DNA from 2 places in the Rhodoferax aquaticus genome. Region 2 is predicted to be linked to the other one. Evidence: predicted binding sites of a transcription regulator. Region 2 holds the regulator's gene; the other holds the start of a gene.
What was found. Region 2 encodes LexA, which represses DNA repair genes until DNA is damaged. Its sites were predicted from a motif close to ACTGTATNNNNATACAGT; they were not measured.
Positions count from the first base shown of each region.

Region 1 (4,088 bases), 1.9 Mb from region 2:
GCCTAGCAGCAGCGCCAAGGGGCCGTGGTGTTGTGGGCTGTTGGCGCGCACCGGTAGCTTGAGCGGGTTGAGCAGCAGCCACGTGGGGTGCAAGGCCCCGTACTGCGAAAAATATGGGGCAAATGGGGCTGTGGCGCCCATGGTATCTGCGCGAGCAGCTTCTTTTTTTGTAGCAGCACTATTCACCGCCTGCGCCAAGGCGGCTTGGGCTTTGGGCGGGAGCGACTGCCATGGGCGCCAGTGCTGCATGTGCTCGGGGCGGTGGTCGGCATGGGGCTGCACGCACAGCACTTGCTCTTTGCCCAAGCGGGCGCTGAGGCGCTCTAGCATGTGGTGCAGGCTGTCGCCGGGGCGCTGGGTGTCGGGCAAGAGGCTGCGCGTTTCGCTGGCCAGCGCCTCGGTCTGCAAGCTGCGCATGCGCAGGTAGAGCACGGGGGCCGGCAGATTCACACGGGCCAGCTGCTCGCCCAACAGGCGCTGCAGGTGCTGTATGTCTTGCGTGGCTTGCGCGGTGCGCAACACCAAGCGGCCTTGCGCGCCGCCTTGGTGGTGGGCGTCGATGTGCTGTGCGTTGGAGCGGCGGGCGTCTAGCTCCCACAGCAGCTCTAACTCGACCACGCCGCGCTGGCGCGCGCGCAGCCACAGCTGCAACTGGGCCAACAAGCGCCGCGCCCCAAACAGCAAGGCAGGCGCCGACTCCACCTGGGCTGCCAGCTCCAGCGGTGCGTCAAACACCTCGGGCAGGGTGAGCCAAGGGTACAGCTCGCTGCGCTGGCCGTAGGCGCGGTCTAGCGCGTCAACCAAGGCACTGCCAAAGCGGCGCACCAACCCGCCACGCGGCAAGGCGCGCAGTTGCCCCCAGGTGCGTATGCCCATGCGCGCCAGGGTGGGCAGATGGGGCCGCGCCGCGCTCAAGGTGTGCAGGGGCAAGGCATGCACGGCCCGTGGCACGGCTGCGCCTTGGGCCTGCACACTTTGCGGGGTGCAGCGCAGGTGCGCCATTGCTACCAAAGAAGTAGCGCCTTGCGCATATTCCACGGGCGCTAGTGGCCAATTTGGCTCTAACAATTGCCGCAGCAAGGCCGCACGCCCGCCAAACAGGCGCTCGCTGGCTGACACCTCTAGCAGCAGCGCCTCTTCCACCTGCGCCACATGCGGGGTGAACTGCAAGGCCCACCAGGCCAAGGCTGCTTGGGGGTCGGCCAGGTGGGGCGTACTTGGCACGCAGACGCTTGGCACTGCGGCGGGCGCACCAGCCCCGGCCCCACTGCCCACGGCTGCTGCGGGCAAGGCATTAGACGCGGGCACCACGGGCTGGCTGCGCGCCTCAGGCGTGGGTTGCAGTGCGATCCAGTGCATGGCGACGGCTCGCGGCCAAACACATGGCCAGTGCGGCCGGGCGGGCGTGCAATGACACCGGGTGTTCTACCGGCGGGCCACGGCGCTTGAGCACTTGCACCTGCAAGGCATCGCCCCCAGCGTCAGAGGCGGGTGCGGCCAGCAGGCGCAGCACGGCGGGAGATGCGTCTTGCTGCGCTTGGGCGGGGCGCAGCACAAACAGCAACTTGCTGTGCTCGGCGGCGGCCATTTGCAAGCGGCGCAGTTGGTCGCTGCGGGCGTGGGGCAGCCAGGCCAGCACCGCGTCTACCTCGGCACAGCGCAGCGCTTGCTCGGCGGCCCACAGGCGCTCAGCGGCGGGTGCCGCCACCCACACCAAGCGGCGCATGGCCAAGCCTTGTGCGGCCAGTGCGGGGGCAAAAGGCACCCAAGGCGCCCCCACCATGACCACCGGCCCCTGCCCACAGCGCGCCAAAGCCGGCAGGCACAAGCGCCACTCGCTGTGCACGCCGGTGGGCTGCAGCACCTCGGTCAAGGCACCCAAGGGCCAGCCGCCACCGGGCAACAAAGCGTCTAGCGTGCGCTCGCCCGTGGCCACCACCTGCGTGTGCGGGGTGGCCAGCGTGTCGGCGTGCCAGACATCGGCATGGATGTCGAGCAAAGAGAGATCACGCGCAAGGACTGACATGGCAAGGCTTTGGTTTTAAATACTGGTTTTATTTACAGTATATGGCAAGCCCCGTGGCTTGTCCAAGCGGTTTTCACAACCATAATTTGCCAACGCCTTGACCCGAGCTATCACACCCCATGCCCCACCCCATCCCGCTTGACCGACGCCAACTCTTGCTGTGCGCCACGGCAGCCACCACCAGTCTGTGGCTGCCCCGCAGCGCGTGGAGCCAAGCCCGCCCCAGCGACAACCCATTTGCGCTGGGCGTTGCCAGCGGCTCGCCCACCCACCAGGGCGTGGTGCTGTGGACGCGGCTGGCCGCAGGCTCCGTACCCCCCACGCAAGATGCCACGGTGCGCTGGGAGGTGGCGCACGACGCGCAGTTTCAGCGTGTGGTGCACAGCGGCCAAAGCACAGCACCCGCCCTGTTGGGGCATGCGGTGCATGTAGAGCTGCAAGGCTTGGCACCTGACCGCTGGTACCACTACCGCTTTATGTGGGGCGACGCGGTCAGCCCCACGGGGCGCACGCGCACGTTTCCGGCACCGGGCACGCCCGCTGCGCGGCTGCGGCTGGCCTATGCCTCGTGCCAGCACTGGGAGCACGGCTACTACAGCGCCTACCGCCACATGCGGCAAGAGCAGCTTGACGCCGTGGTGTTTTTGGGCGACTACATCTACGAGTACGGCGGCAGCAGCAAAGCGGTGCGCAGCGTGAGCAGCAGCGCTGTGATCAGCTTGGACGACTACCGCGCCCGCTATGCGCTGTACAAGAGCGACCCCGACCTGCAAGCCATGCACGCCGCCTGCCCGTGGTTGATGACCTGGGACGACCACGAGGTGCAAAACGACTACGCAGGCACCACCGCAGGGAGCAAGGGGCCAGCAGTGGCCAACTTTTTGGCCCGCCGAGCGGCGGCTTACCAGGCGTTTTACGAGCACATGCCCGTGCGTGCCAGCGTGCTCACGCAAGCCTTGGGCGGGCTGGCCCGTGGGGCCGAGATGCGCATTTACGGCCAGGTGCCGTTTGGCACCTTGGCCACGCTGTATTTGCTAGACGACCGCCAGTACCGCGACCCGCAAGCCTGCACCAAAGACGGCGCGCCCGGCTCTAGCACCGTGAACCCCGCGCAGTGCGCCATCTGGAGCGATGCACAGCGCACGCTCTTAGGCGATGCGCAAGAACGCTGGGTAGACCAAGCCTTTGCCAAAAGCGCAGGCACCTGGAACGTAGTGGGCCAACAAACGGTGTTCGGCCAGCGTGACTTCAAGCTAGGCCAAGGCCAGTCGCTCTCTAACGACGGCTGGGACGGCTACGGCCCAGCGCGCAGCCGCTTCACCACCAGCTTGCAGCGCCACAGCGTGCGCAACCCCGTGCTCTTGGGTGGCGATGTGCATGCCAACTGGGTGGGCCATGTGAAGGCCGACTACGCGCAAGACCGCAGCGCCACCGTGGGCGTGGAGTTTTGCGGCACCAGCATCACCTCCTACGGCGGCAACAACGACAAGCTGGCCGAGCAGCTGACCGAGAACCCGCACTTTGTCTTTGCCGACCGCGAACGCCGGGGCTACGGCGTGGCCGAGTTCACCCCCACCCAACTCACCACCACCCTGCGCGCCGTGCAAGACCCAAGCCTGGCTAGCAGCGGCATAGACACCTTGGCCCAGTTTGTGGTGCAGGCGGGGCAGGCGCGGATTGAGCGGGTGTGAAGGGTGCGCGCGGGATCGTTTTCAAGGGTGAGATACGGGTCACACAGGTGCTTGTATCCAATGTGTTGACTCGCGGAGCTACGGCAGCTTAAGCAGTGCACAACGCTTACGCAGAGCGCGATAGCGTCGAAGTGGTGCCCCTTTGCGCAAGCTGGTTTTAGGAGTATCTTGTGTGTAACTTGGTTGATCCACATGCTCACTCATAACTATTTCGTTGGCACACTGGCCCACTCCGATACGGCTCCCTTGCGCGCGGGGGACAGTTTGGGACGGTTTGTGTTGCGCAAGGTCCTAGGCCAGGGTGCCCAATCCACCGTGTGGCTCGCATTTGACTCACGCATGGAGCGCGAAGTCGCTGTCAAAGTGATGCG
Region 1 covers NZ_CP036282.1:3,572,417-3,576,504, forward strand. The annotation lists gene EXZ61_RS16515 (Y-family DNA polymerase) at 1-1,359, opposite strand, end outside; gene imuA (translesion DNA synthesis-associated protein ImuA) at 1,328-2,026, opposite strand; gene EXZ61_RS16525 (alkaline phosphatase D family protein) at 2,146-3,717, shown strand; gene EXZ61_RS16530 (serine/threonine protein kinase) at 3,910-4,088, shown strand, end outside.
Region 1: a site for LexA is predicted at 2,048-2,065, ahead of imuA (translesion DNA synthesis-associated protein ImuA). Genes of this name have one in related genera too.

Region 2 (4,088 bases):
TTGGCAGAAGCGAGAGTTGAAATGCCTGCGCATGTGTCGAAGGATGCAAGCGATGGCCGTGCTTCCCCTGACTCTTTGCTATCGGCGTTTGCGTTGCCAGCGCAAAGCAGCCAAGGTTTCAGGCAACGAGATTTCGCGCACAGCACAGACAGCGGTATGCGGGCGGTCAAAGCGAAAGAGCTGATTGACGTTCGCCATCAAGCAGACTTTTACGTGGCCTTGGGCCAGTACGATGAGGCGCTAGCAGTCCTGGAAGGCCATATTCGGGACGCAGAAGAAGCCGATCCGCTGGTGTACCTAGACTTGCTGAACGTTTTGCATACCTTGAGCCGTAAACCGGCGTTTGATACATACCGTGAAAAGTTCAACGCATGCTTTACAGGTTACGTCCCTGAGTTTGAAATTTTCACCGCTGAAAGCGCTGCCTTGGACAGCTATCCTCAGCTATGCGCGCAGCTGACAGAGCTTTGGCCATCTCCAGACGCTTTGGGCTATATGGAACGCTGTTTGGTGCGAGATCCACAGTTGCCTTTGAGCGCCAACGTCACTTTGGACGCATTCAAAGACTTGCTGATGCTTCATGCAGTGCTCAAGAGGGTCATGGCTCCGTCTGAGTCGGTCTTGGTGCCCTTCAGTGTGAGGCCTGTTCCCCAAGCACCTGCACTCGCGCTGTCTAGTGTTCTAGAGGCACCTTCGCATGCTGTGGCCACGACGTCTGTGGATCTGGCTCTCGATTTAGATCTTTCGGAGCAGTCCGATAACTTAATCAACTTCGAGCCGCCCAAGCCTGAATGACGCTTCGCTTATCTGCGCACCTGTAAAGCACCAGGGTTGACGATGTTCGAAGGTGTCCCCTTTATGAAGTTGGCAACATTGTCAAACGCCACGCTGAACATATGTTCATAGCTCGTTTGTTCTACATACCCAATGTGGGGAGTGCAAAGGCAATTCTCTAGTCTGAGCAAGGCATGCCCTTGCAAGATTGGCTCGGTTTCAAAGATGTCCACAGCGGCCATACCGGGCCGACCGCGGTTGAGGCCACCAATCAAAGCGTCTGTCTCAATCAATTCGGTGTGGCTTGTGTTGACCAGCAGTGATGTAGGCTTCATTAAGGCCAAATCAGCGTGGGTAATGATGTGCCGGGTTGACGGGTTGCATTTGAGGTGCAAAGACAAAACGTCAGATTGGCTAAAGAATTCTTCGCGGCTTGTAGCCGCCACATGGCCATCGTGCTCGGCGTTTTTTTGGCTGGTCTCGCTTCCCCATACCAATACCTTCATGCCAAATGCCTTACCGTAGCCAGCAACAAGCTGACCTACGTTGCCGTAGCCCCAAATCCCCAATGTTTTATCTCGTAGTACGCTGCCCAGACCGAAATTGGCAGGCATTGCCCCTGACTTAAGTCCTGATTGCTGCCAAGCACCGTGTTTGAGGTTGCCAATGTACTGAGGTAGCCTGCGCATCGCGGCCATCACCAATGCCCATGTGAGTTCGGCGGTTGCGCCTGATGTTTCAACCCCTTCTGCCACTGCGATGCCTCGTTCAGTACATGCAGCAACGTCAATGTAGCCCCCCATTCGCCCGGTCAGCGAGATAAGCTTGAGCTTGGGAAGTTTTTCGATCAGTAACTTGCTGATCTGCGATCGGTCACGGATAAGAACGATGATGTCAGCATCTTTGAGTCGAACTGCGAGTTGACCTTGCCCTTTGACGGTATTGGTGTACACCTTGGCTTGGTACGCATCCAGCTTGTCAGCGCACGCGAGCTTGCGCACAGCGTCCTGATAATCATCCAGAATCACAATATTCATAGCACACATTGTGCCTTGTCTTAGGCTGCTGTTATCGCCAGTTGGGACTCCGTGAAAACGCTAGTATTTAATAGTCTTCCGGCGCGCCTTTGTGCTAGGTTATGGTGGGCTATCTACTGTGCCGTAGCTTCTAACGCAACCAATCTGTCTAGCTCAGCACACACGTCAGCCATTCTTCCGGACATCACCAAACGGCCGTGACCAAAATGCGCGCTGTCGCGCTCGATAACGCGCAACACGCGAACGGGTTTCGCGACTCGCAAACCGTACGTTTTCTGAAGTGACTTGCTTGAGTAGCTTCCAAGTTGCAGAGTTCTGGACGTTGCGAAGTCTGTAGTGAAGATACTTTGCACCGGCTCGGTTGGCTTGGGAGCTGAGCGGCGACCAAACTGCTTGGTCAATGCCGCCAGCGCGGTATGGGTAATGAAGGCGAGGTTCATAGCTACAAGCACTTGATCAGCAGTTACATGAGCATGGTGTTGCGAATCAGCCCTACAGCGAGCCCTTCAATTTCAAACGACTCACCTGGCTCTACCACGATGGTTTGGTAGTCTGGGTTCTCCGGGTGTAACTCAATCAGGTGTTTGTTGCGGCGAAAGCGCTTTACAGTGACTTCATCACCTAGGCGGGCAACGATGATTTGCCCGTTCTTCGCATCTTTGGTCGCCTGTACTGCCAACAAGTCGCCGTCCATAATGCCTGCGTCGCGCATCGACATGCCACGTACTCTTAGCAAATAGTCAGGGCGATGTTGAAACAAGCTGCTCTCCACGAAGTAGCTTTGGTCTACATGCTCTTGCGCCAATATGGGTGAACCAGCCGCTACACGGCCCACCAATGGAAGTGAGAGTTGCCCGAAGCCTGGAAGCGACATCGAGTACTTTTCGCGGGAGCCAAACGGCGATTGAGCCGCATTGCTCTTGATGCGAATGCCGCGCGACGTGCCACTAACCAATTCAATGACACCTTTGCGGGCCAAGGCTTGTAAATGCTCCTCGGCTGCATTCGCTGACTTAAAACCTAACTCGCTGGCAATTTCGGCCCGGGTAGGGGGGGCTCCTGTTTGCGCGATGGCGGTTTGGATGAGTTCAAATATCTGTTGCTGCCGGGCCGTGAGTTTGGGACTATCAAGCATACTGACTCCTTAGGTCTGCATAGGTGACTACTGTTATCTTTAACAGCTGTTGCAATATACAGTAACTGTATTTTTAATCAGTTTTATGAGATTGACAAGCTATGAGCGCAAAAAAACAAGGGAAAGTCGTTTTTCTGGGAACCGGGGGAACCATTGCAGGTACGGCCAGTGATGCTTCAGACAATGTGGGGTATAGCGCCGCACAAGTGGCGGTCGATCAGCTGCTGGCATCTGTTCCTCGCTTGAAAAGCCAACTCGACGGACGCGTGTTGGTGTCTGAGCAGGTGGCCCAAGTGGACAGCAAGGACATGGGGTTTGTTGAGTGGGCGGCCTTGCATGCCCGAATACAAGATCATTTGGCGGACCGCGATGTCGTAGGCATTGTGGTGACGCACGGTACGGACACCCTTGAAGAAACGGCTTTTTTCTTGTCTCGCACCTTGTCTACTGTGGGCCTTTCGGAAAAGCCAGTTGTACTGACGTGTGCCATGCGTCCCGCATCGTCGATGACGCCAGACGGACCTCAAAACCTCTTGGATGCCGTGGCCCTTGTGCTAACGCCGGGGGCTCACGGCGTAATGGCGGTGTGCGCGGGCACCGTGCATGATGCGGCCCATGTGCGCAAGGTGCACACGTACAAGTTGGATGCATTTGACTCTGGGGAGGCTGGGCCTTTGGGCTTCGTGGAAGAGGGTCTGGTGCGTCAATTGCACCCATGGCCGGGCGTCCACCAAGGACTTACTCTGCAGTTTGAGCCGAAGGCGGGGCATGTGTGGCCGCGCGTAGACGTCGTGATGAACTATGCGGGTGCATCCGGTGCCATGGTAAGAGCATTGTGTGCTGACGCAAGTACAGAAGCTCACCCATTGCGCGGGATCGTGGTGGCCGGCACTGGCAATGGCACGATTCAGGCAGATTTGGAAAGCGCCTTGCGTGAGGCACAGGAACTAGGCATACGCGTGGTCCGTTGCTCGCGTTGTGCCAACGGTGCTGTGATTGCGGCAAGCGCATCGGATGCCTTGCCACATGCGGGTGCGTTGTCGCCAGTGAAGGCGCGCATTGCCCTCATTTTGGAACTGATGGGTTGATGCAAATGCAAAAGGCCGCATAAAGCGGCCTTTCTGGTGCACGGTTGCCGACTG
Region 2 covers NZ_CP036282.1:1,632,760-1,636,847, forward strand. The annotation lists gene EXZ61_RS07590 (hypothetical protein) at 1-795, shown strand, start outside; gene EXZ61_RS07595 (D-2-hydroxyacid dehydrogenase family protein) at 804-1,811, opposite strand; gene EXZ61_RS07600 (hypothetical protein) at 1,925-2,251, opposite strand; gene lexA (transcriptional repressor LexA) at 2,275-2,946, opposite strand; gene EXZ61_RS07610 (asparaginase) at 3,048-4,034, shown strand.